DNA from 3 places in the Streptomyces sp. NPDC091209 genome. Region 1 is predicted to be linked to each of the others. Evidence: riboswitches for the same ligand, from Rfam matches in the RefSeq annotation. Region 1 holds a riboswitch; each other region holds the start of a gene.

Region 1 (3,268 bases):
GCCGCGGGCTCGGAGCCCTCGACCGGGGGAGCGGCGAAGCGCTCTCAGGCGCGGCGGCGCAGCCGGAGCGGTGCGTAGAGGGCGAGGGCGACGAGGAACGCCACGTAGTAGGAGAGGTCGGCGCCGTGCAGCGCGTCGGCCACCGGTCCGACGTAGAGGCCGGTGTCCATGAACGGAACGGCCGCGCCGAACGCCGCGACGAAGGCCACCAGCGAAGGCCATCCCGGGCGTGGCCGGGAGATCTCGACGGCGACGTCGACCGGGGCGCCGCCGCGTTCCCGCCCGCGGGCGATCCAGTCGACGACGACGATCGCGACGAACCCGGGGATCCAATAGCCCACGAACAGCAGCACGTTCTGGAAGCGGGCCGTGGTGTCGGCGGCGTGCATCCACAGCACCAGCGGGAAGCCGAGCGCGGCGGCCAGGGCGGCGGCCACCGGGCGCGGGATCCGCAGGCCCAGGGTCTGCAGCGCCAGCGAACCGCTGTAGTCGTTCATCGCGTTGCTGCACACCGCCGCCAGTGCCACGGCCAGCAGCCCGAACGCGCCCGCCGTCCCGCCGCCCAGCAACGCGTCCACGCCCGCGGCCGTCTGGTCGGTCAGGACGGACGCGCCCCACAGTCCGAGGACCTGCACGGCGACGAAGGACACGACGAGGCCGAGCAGGGTGCACCAGAACATCCGCGGACGGGACGTGGTGCGCGGCAGATAGCGGCTGAAGTCACCGGCGTACGGTGCCCAGGACAGCGACAGACTGAGCGCGATGGTGCTGGTGAGCACGAACGCGCCCGCGCGGTCGGCACCGGTCGCGGCCCCGCTCGCGGCGGGATGGACGCCGTCGAGCATGCGCCAGGCGATCACCGCGAAGGCGACGGCGAGCACGAACGTCATGACGATCTGCAGGCGGTGGATGGCTTCGTAGCCGAGGACGCCGAGCGCCCCCTGGGCGAGCATCATGACGAGCACGCCGAGCCAGAACGGCCAGCCGCACAGCCGCGCCAGCGCGTCCCCGCCGAACAGCCCGATCAGCGCGTCCCAGGCGACCGAGGACAGCCACTGGAGCGTCCCGGGCAGCACCACCGCCCGGCCGAACGCGAGCCGTGCGAGCGGGAGTTGGCCGGTGCCGGTGAGGCCGCCCCAGGTGCTGAGGTAAGCGGTGGGCAGCGCGCCGAGCACGGTCCCGAGGACGACCGCCGCGAGGGCGGTACCGAAGTCCAGGCCCAGCGTGATGCCGATGGTGCCGGTGAACACGCCCGTCATCGTCAGGTTCGGCGCGAACCACACGGTGAACAGGCGCCCGGCGCCGCCGTACCGGTTGTTCTCGGGGACCGGCTCGATGCCGTGTCCCTCCACCCGCAGGTCGCCGGGTGCGGAGGGCATCCGGCCGTCGAAGACGGCGGGCCGGTCGTCGGCGGGCACCCCGCCGGAAACATGCGCCAATGGCATGGAAGACATCCCTCCGCCAGTACGAACTGGTTCAGGTTCGACGGGTGTGATCTCAGCCCTCGGACGGGGCACCCCGTGTCCGGTACGACGGACACATTAACCCCATCCCCCAGGTGGTGGGTACGACGGCTCCCGCGCAGGACAGCCCTTGCGCAGGGCGGGTCCTGCGTGCGAGGGGCGTTGTGCACCGCGGGTCCTGCGTGCGACGGCCGTTGTGCACGGCGGAGGTTCCCGCCCTCGGTCCGTACGGGACGAGGCGGGACCGTGACGCGCGGGACCGGGGGATCGCGTCAGCCCGGGACGGCGGCGGGCTGGTCTGCCCGGGACGGCGATCCTCCACCCGTCCTCCTGGAGTCACCCACCCGGACCAGCGCCCGCCCCTGCGCTCCGCTTCATCCGAGCGGCTCGACCGGGCCCTTCGCAGCGCGGCGCGCGCCGCCCCTCGGTAGTGTCGGAAGTGATCGCCGCTCGCTCTCCGCTCCCGGGTTCCCGGACCCGGGTGGCCGGGCGGAAGGAGGCAGAGTGCCGTGACCGTGATCTCCCTGAAGTCAGCGCAACTGCGGTATGGGCCCACCCTCCCGTACGCCGAAGCCGGCTACCCCAGTGGTACACCGGTCGTCTTCGTGCACGGTCTGGCCGACTCCTGGTGGTCCTTCGAACCCCTCCTGAGGCGCCTTCCGGCGTCCCTGCACGGCTACGCGCCCACGCAGCGCGGGCACGGCGATGCCGACCGGCCCGCCGAGGGCTACACTCCCGACGACTTCGCCTCCGACCTGGTCGCCTTCCTGGACGCGGTCGACATCTCCCGCGCCATCCTGGTCGGAGCGTCCAGCGGCGGCGTACCGGCCCGGATCGTCGCCGGCAGCTACCCCGACCGCATCGCGGGCCTGGTTCTGCTCGGCGTTCCCGGCACCCTCGCGGACAACCAGGCGGTGGCCGGGACGGCCAAGGCCCTGGAAGGCCTCTCCGATCCCGTGCCCCGCGCGTTCGTCGAGGACTTCCTGGCCGGCGCGGCGGCCCGCCCGATCGCCCGGGGGTTCATCGAGACGATGGTGGAGGAGAACCTCAAACTCCCCGCGTACGTCTGGAAGGAGACCGCGCGCGGTCTCCTCGACGCCGATCTCGGCGCGACCCTCGCGGGCATCCTGGTGCCCACCCTCGTCATCTGGGGCGAACAGGACGAGCTCCTGCCCCGCGAGGACCAGCAGACCATCCTGGACGCCGTTCACGGCTCGGACTTCCTCGCCTACGAGGGCACCGGCCACGTCCTCCACTGGGAACAGCCCGAACGGGTGGTCGCCGACATCACCGCGTTCGCCACGCGGATCGAGCACCCCGGTACTCCCTACGGCACTGTCTGACCTCGCTCGGAGCGGTGAACGGCGGCGGCCCGAAACGGGGGCGCCGCCGAGCGCTCGGGTCGGGGCACGACGGTTGACGCGGTCCGAACCGCTGACGCCGACAGTAACATGGCATGCTCATGCTCCCCACAGGAAGGGATCACGTGCCATGAGACCGAGCCGACGCTCCCTGCTCGCCGCCACCGCCGTACTGAGCACCGTTCTCGCCGTCCCCGCGCCCGCCGACGCCGCCGAAGTCCCCGTCGCGGGCGCCTACTACGTCCAGAGCGCCACCACAGGACTGAACGCCGCCGACAGCGGGGGCGCGGTCGTCCAGCACAACCCCAAGGGCAACGAGGATCACCAGCAGTGGACCTTGCGGCCGATCGGCTCCTCCTTCGTCCTCGAAAGCGCCGACACCGCGGGCAGTTGTCTGGGCCGCTCGGGCGACCAGGCGCGTACCGTCGCCTGTACGAGCGCCGA
Region 2 (3,268 bases), on a different contig from region 1:
ACCCGGAGGCGTTCGGCGAGGTGCTGATCCGGCTTCAGGTCGGCGGCGATCACGCGCTGTTCCGGTCCGGGGCCGCGCCGCTCGTCGCGTTTCTCGACCGGACGGACAAGTTGGTGCCGCTCGGGCAGGAGCGCTCTCTCGCGGGTTTCGACACGTCTCTGGACGAGGCGCTCGACCGCATCCTCGCGGAGGAGCAGAGCGCGGGCTGAAGCCCCGGCAGCCCGGAGCGGAGGAACGCTTCCTCACAAGGGGCGCCCGTGCAGGATGGTTTCAGCGTTTCCGGCGGGCCGTTCAGTGCTTGCGGCGACGTCCCTTCCCGCTCCGTGCCGACGTCCTGGCAGCCGCCGGCTCCGCGGGGACGGGCGCCGTCCCTTCACGGTCCGCGGCGACCACGAGTGCGGCCAGTACGGTCGTCACCGGCACCGCGGCGACCAGACCGATCGATCCGACCAGGGTGCGCACGATCTCCTCGGCGACCAGTTCGCTGTTGGCGACGGTGCCCACGCTGCTCTGCGCGATCGAGAAGAGCAGCAGCAGCGGCAGCGCGGCGCCCGCGTAGGCCAGGACGAGCGTGTTGACGACCGACGCGATGTGGTCGCGGCCGATACGGATGCCCGCGCGGTACAGGCCGCGCCAGCCCATCGTGGGGTTCGCCTCGTGGAGTTCCCAGACCGCGGACGTCTGCGTCACCGTCACGTCGTCGAGGACACCCAGCGAACCGATGATGACTCCGGCAAGCAGTAGACCGCTCATGTCGATGGACGGGTACAGGCCGTGGATCAGGCCGGTGCTGTCGTCGGTGTTGCCGGTCAGCACGGCCCAGTCGATGAAGACCGAGCCCAGGAGGCCGATCAGCACCAGTGAGAGCAGGGTGCCGACCACCGCCACGGATGTCCTGGCCGACAGACCGTGACACATGTAGAGCGCGATCAGCATGATCGCGCTGGATCCGACGACGGCCACCAGCAGCGGGTTCGAACCCTGCAGGATCGCGGGCAGGATGAAGAAGTTCAGGATCATGAAGCTGATGGCCAGGGCGACCAGCGCCATGACACCGCGCATCCGGCCGATCACCACGACGACCACGGCGAAGATCACGGCGAGCAGTGTCAGGGGCAGCTTCCGGTTCGCGTCCGTGACCGAGTACTGGAGGTCCTTGGGGGCGGAGGGCTCGTACGCGACGACGACCTTCTCGCTCTGGTGCAACTGCCGTGACTGATCCGGCTGAACGATCTCGACGAACGTACGGCCCGTGTCCTTGCCGGTGTCGATCCGGACGGTCGCCTTCTTGCATTCACCCGCGGCCTGCTGCTGGGCGGAGGAGCCCTCGGCGGTGGAGGTGTCGCCCGTCGGGGTCTCCGCGGAGGCGTTCACGGACTTGCAGTCCACCTGGTCGATCCTGGTGACCGTCGCCTGCTGCGTCTGCCGGTCGAAGCCGACACCGGTGCGTTGGTGGGAAGGCGCGCCGCCGGGCCACAGCACCACGAGACCCACCGCGACCGCGGCGGCGAAGGGGATCAGTACCGCGGCGATGACCTTGCGCAGGTGCTTGGAGACCGGCGCGGCGGGACCGTGGCTGTGCGAGTGCCCGTGCCCGGCGCTGGAACCCTCGCCGTGTCCGCCGTCGGGACTCGCTCCGTGTCCGCCGTCGGGACCGTGGTGCTCGCCGCCGGCCCCGTGACCCGGACCACCACCCGGCCCATGTCCATGCCCGTGTCCGTTGCCGGAGTTGTGCCTGTGCGCGTCGTCGGAGCCCGGACGGCGCGGCGGCTCAGACGGCGGGAACGGATGCTGCTGCGTCGTTGTCACCGCCAGATCATCGCAAGAACGGCAAGGGCCCTCTGTTCAGCGCGCCAAATATGACGCTAGCGTGGAGGCACCTTTGCACACGCGGGAGCTCGGAGCACCGGGCTGAGAGGGCGCTGACCTCCGTCTTCGCGATGTTTCACATGAAACATCGACGAACGGAAGCCGCTGCGTCGACCGCTGAACCTGTTACCGGGTAATGCCGGCGTAGGGAGTAGGTCTCATGACCGACAAGGACGTACGCACGCCTGCCTCCAGCCAGACGGAGGGGGCTTCCTCCCCGTCCCTGAACAGCGAGGCCGGGAAATCCATCGGCTGGCACAAGGCGTACGTCGGGGGTACGCGTCCCGATCTGCGGGTGCCGGTTCGCCAGGTGCACCTCACCAACGGCCAGTCCGTGACGCTGTACGACACCTCCGGCCCGTACACCGATCCGACCATCGACACCGAGGTGCGCAGGGGGCTGGCACCGCTGCGCGAGAACTGGATCATCGCCCGCGGAGACACCGAGGAGTACACGGGCCGGCCCGTGCGCCCCGAGGACGACGGGATCAAACACACCGCCCCGCGCGGGGGGCTGCGCAACCTCGACGCGGTGTTCCCCGGACGGCCGCGCCAGCCGCGCAGGGGGCGCGCCGGGCAGGCGGTCACCCAGCTCGCGTACGCGCGACGCGGCGAGATCACGCCCGAGATGGAGTTCGTGGCGGTCCGCGAGAACGTCGACCCCGAGGTCGTACGGGAGGAGATCGCCGCCGGCCGGGCGGTGCTGCCGGTGAACGTCAACCACCCGGAGACCGAACCGATGATCATCGGCAAGCGGTTCCTGGTGAAGGTCAACGCCAACATCGGCAATTCCGCGGTCACTTCCTCCATCGAGGAAGAGGTCGAGAAGATGACCTGGGCGACCCGCTGGGGCGCCGACACGGTCATGGACCTGTCGACCGGCCGCAACATTCACACCACACGTGAATGGGTGCTGCGCAACTCCCCCGTCCCCATCGGCACGGTGCCGCTCTATCAGGCGCTGGAGAAGGTCGACGGCCGTGCCGAGGAGCTGACCTGGGAGATCTACAAGGACACGGTCATCGAGCAGGCCGAGCAGGGCGTGGACTACATGACGGTCCACGCGGGCGTGCGCCTGGCGTACGTGCCGCTCACCGCGAACCGCAAGACCGGCATCGTCTCGCGCGGCGGCTCGATCATGGCGGCCTGGTGCCTCGCGCACCACAAGGAGTCGTTCCTGTACGAGAACTTCGAGGAGCTCTGCGAGATCCTCGCCGCGTACGACGTCACCTACTCGCTCGGTGACGGTCTGCGTCCCGGCTCCATCGCGGACGCCAACGACGCCGCCCAGTTCGCGGAGTTGACGACGCTCGGGGAACTCAACACGATCGCGAAGCGTTTTGATGTGCAGACGATGATCGAAGGCCCGGGACATGTCCCGATGCACAAGATCAAGGAG
Region 3 (3,268 bases), on a different contig from region 1:
TCCAGCTTGACCAGGTCCGTGCCCAGCGCCTCACGCGCCAGCCGGGCGGTCAGCACGGCCTCACCGGCGGTGTAGCAGCCGGCCGTGTTCGGCAGGACGCGGATGCCGAGCCGGTCGAGCACCGACAGGACCGAACCGTGCACGGACGCGTCCACGCGCCGCATCGCGACCGTCGTCAGCTCCGTACCGGACGCCACCAGGGAGCGCTCCAGCACGTCGAGGCTGGGCGCGCCGCCCGTCCCCATGATCAGCCGGGACCCGTAGGTCGTACCACCGAGGACGAAGGGATCGTCGGCCATGGGTCAGCCTCCTTGGACGGCGGTGAGGACTTCCACGCGGTCGCCCTCGGTGAGGGAGGTGGACGACCACTGCGCGCGCGGGACGACGGTTTCGTTCAGGGCGGCGGCCACCCCGGCCGGTGCCGGGGTGAGGGTCGCGACGAGCGCGTCGAGCGCGGTCCCCGCGGCGATCAGCCGCCGCTCCCCGTTGACGACGATGTTCATACGGGCAGCTCCGTGAGGGCGGTGGCGCCGAAGCGCAGGGGGGTGAAGGGGAGGGCCTCGGCGGGGAGTGCGCCGGTGGTCAGGGCGTGGGCCATCGCGTCGCCGGTCACGGGCGTCAGGAGCACCCCGTTGCGGAAGTGACCGGTGGCCAGCAGCAGCCCGTCCAGTGCGGTCGGGCCGAGCAGCGGCGCGTTGTCGGGCGAGCCGGGGCGCAGCCCCGCGCGGGTCTCGGTGAGCGGCAGCTCGGTGATCCCGGGGACCAACTCGTGTGCGTCGCGCAGCAGTTCGTACACACCGCCCGCCGTCACGGTGGTGTCCCAGCCCAGTTCCTCGCTGGTCGCGCCCACCACGAGCTCGCCGTTCTCGCGCGGCACCAGATAGACGTGGCTGCCACGCACCACGGCCCGCACGGTGCGGTTGAGGAAGGGCGCGTACCGCCGCGGCACGGTCAGCCGCAGTACCTGCCCCTTCACCGGGCGCACCGGCGGCACGACGTCATCGGGGACGCCCCTCAACCGCCCGCTGAGGCTGCCCCCGGCGAGCACCACCTGGCCCGCGAGGAGTTCGGTGCCGTCCGTGGTGACCACTCCGGCGGCCCGGTCCCGTACGACCGTCAGACACTCCGCCCACGTCCGGTGCAGCACCACTCCGGCCCGCTCGCACGCCGTGACCAGGGCTCCCGCCAGGCGCCGCGGGTCGATCTGGTGGTCGCCGTCGACCCGCAGACCCCCGCGCACGCCCGGCGCGAGCATCGGCTCCAGACGGCGGCACTCACGGCCGCTCAGCCACTCCGACTCCAGCCCCGAGCGGACCTGAAGGGCGTGCAGTTCCCGCAGATGGGCGCGGTCGTCGGCGTCCAGCGCGACGGCCAGCGTGCCGCACCGGCGATAGCCGAGGTCCTGGCCGGTCGCCTCGGTCAACTCGGTGGCGAAGTCCGGATAGCGGCGCGCGGAGGCGAGGTTGAGACCCAGCAGGGTCTCCTCGCCGAAGTGGAGTTCGGTGACCGCGGCGAGCATCCCGGCCGCGACCTGGGCGGCCCCGCCGCCCGGCTCCGGGTCCACGAGCGCGGTGGTGAACCCGCGTTGCGCGGCCCGCCAGGCCGTCACCAGACCGATGATTCCGCCCCCGATGACGAGGACGTCCGACGAACGTGCAGACGGCATGGGCGTCCAGCCCCTCCCTTCGCCGGCATGACCCGGATCAGGTTCGTACGGTCGGAGGCCGCCCCAGCCTCCCTCTCAGCCCGGTGCGTCCGGGCTCCCGCGAGTGCTTTACGTTGGCCACCCTAGCCCGCCCCCGACCGTCTCAGTAAGGGAGCATCCGACCATGGCGCGACCCCTCGACGGCCTTGTCCTCGTCCCCGTCGCCGACCAGGCGCCGGGCCAGGTGGGCACCCGCACCCGGTTCGCCTACCACGAGCGCGACGGCACGGTCTGGGCCGACTACACGGGCGGCGACATCGTCCGCGGACACCTCGTGGGCACCCGTGAGGGCGACCGCCTCGACTTCCGCTACGTGCAGCTCATGCACGACGGGACCACCGCCTCGGGCCACTGCGTGTCCCTCGTCGTGGAACTGCCCGACGGCCGCGTGCGACTGGAGGAGACCTGGACCTGGGAGTCACGGGAGGGCACGGGGACGAGCGTGGTGGAAGAGCCGCGCGCGACCGATTGTCGTCCCGCTTCTCATGATGGCCACAACGAGACGTACAACACTCAGGTGACCCTTCAGGTCGAGTACCACGGACGCTTCAGCGAGGCCGGAATCGCAGACTCGGGCAACACCGTGATCGACTGCTGAAGTCCGTTCACCCGTAACGGTCTGCCGGATCGATTCGGTAGGCCGTTTTCGGCTTCGGTCGCACAGATGAAGGTGAGACAGCAGCATGCACGTTCATTTTGAAGCATTAGACCCAGAGAAAATGATCAGGTTCTGGGGCGGCATCCCGGGTTGGGGTGGGTGCAGCGTCGGCGAAGCGGAATCTCCGGCTGTGCTACCGGTCGTCACCGTCCTTGTCGGAACGATCGCCGAACAGGTTGAGACGCTGATCGCCAAGGGCGCCTCTCTCGTGAAACCTCACGATTCCATGCAAGCCCTGATGACGGATCCGGAAGGCAACAGGTTCATGGTGGTGCTCGACCCCGATCACGAAGCATGAATGCCCAAAAGGAGCGGCGTACAGCCGCACGACCCTTGGCAGCTCGCTACGCTCGCGCGGCAACGCCCTGGACTCCGACGGCCGTTGCACCCCTGCGGAAACAACCTCCTTACCGGGCCCTGATCTCTACCGGGGTCCCGAGCGGCTTCGGTCGCTGGCGGGGCCGCTGACGTTAGCGGCCCCTCGGGGGCCGAGACCGGGCCGTCTGTGGGCCGTCCGAGGGTGGCCGACCACGACAGGCAACGACAGACGACGAGCGCTTCATCCCCGGTTACCGGGGCGCCGAGTACCCCATTTGCAGGTAAGCGATGCCTGTCACGTGTCTATGGTGATCAGGTGAGCGAGCAGACGCAGGCACAGTCGCAGGGGCCCACGGTACGGAGGGTCGTCGTGGTGGGCGCGGGCATCGCCGGAGTGCAGACCGCGGTCGCCCTGCGCGAGCAGGGCTTCCCGGGCACCGTCACGCTGATCGGCGCGGAGCCGCATCAGCCGTACGACCGGCCGCCGCTGTCCAAGGCCGTCCTGCTGGGCAAGGCCGAGGGTTCCGCCTTCGACATCGACTTCGAGGCCCTGGACATCGACCTGAGGCTCGGTCGCGAGGCGCTCG

What was found. A riboswitch is a leader RNA that binds a small molecule or an ion and turns the genes downstream of it on or off. The one in region 1 is predicted to bind thiamine pyrophosphate.
Region 2: it holds a riboswitch for thiamine pyrophosphate, as region 1 does, so the genes downstream of both, thiC (phosphomethylpyrimidine synthase ThiC) here and ACIQRL_RS40265 (purine-cytosine permease family protein) in region 1, are expected to answer to the same signal.
Region 3: it holds a riboswitch for thiamine pyrophosphate, as region 1 does, so the genes downstream of both, thiO (glycine oxidase ThiO) here and ACIQRL_RS40265 (purine-cytosine permease family protein) in region 1, are expected to answer to the same signal.

What each region holds. Positions count from the first base shown of each region.
Region 1 is NZ_JBIVVR010000024.1:81,578-84,845, reverse strand. Features, by position in the region: gene ACIQRL_RS40265 (purine-cytosine permease family protein) at 45-1,445, opposite strand; TPP riboswitch at 1,437-1,531, opposite strand; gene ACIQRL_RS40260 (alpha/beta fold hydrolase) at 1,973-2,806, shown strand; gene ACIQRL_RS40255 (phospholipase) at 2,955-3,268, shown strand, end outside.
Region 2 is NZ_JBIVVR010000002.1:523,806-527,073, forward strand. Features, by position in the region: gene ACIQRL_RS09335 (SsgA family sporulation/cell division regulator) at 1-209, shown strand, start outside; gene ACIQRL_RS09340 (YibE/F family protein) at 292-1,809, opposite strand; TPP riboswitch at 1,881-2,037, shown strand; gene thiC (phosphomethylpyrimidine synthase ThiC) at 2,030-3,268, shown strand, end outside.
Region 3 is NZ_JBIVVR010000001.1:434,990-438,257, reverse strand. Features, by position in the region: gene ACIQRL_RS01955 (thiazole synthase) at 1-299, opposite strand, end outside; gene thiS (sulfur carrier protein ThiS) at 303-503, opposite strand; gene thiO (glycine oxidase ThiO) at 500-1,666, opposite strand; TPP riboswitch at 1,664-1,777, opposite strand; partial or broken gene ACIQRL_RS01940 (hypothetical protein) at 1,830-2,171, shown strand; gene ACIQRL_RS01935 (VOC family protein) at 2,389-2,661, shown strand; gene ACIQRL_RS01930 (NAD(P)/FAD-dependent oxidoreductase) at 2,998-3,268, shown strand, end outside.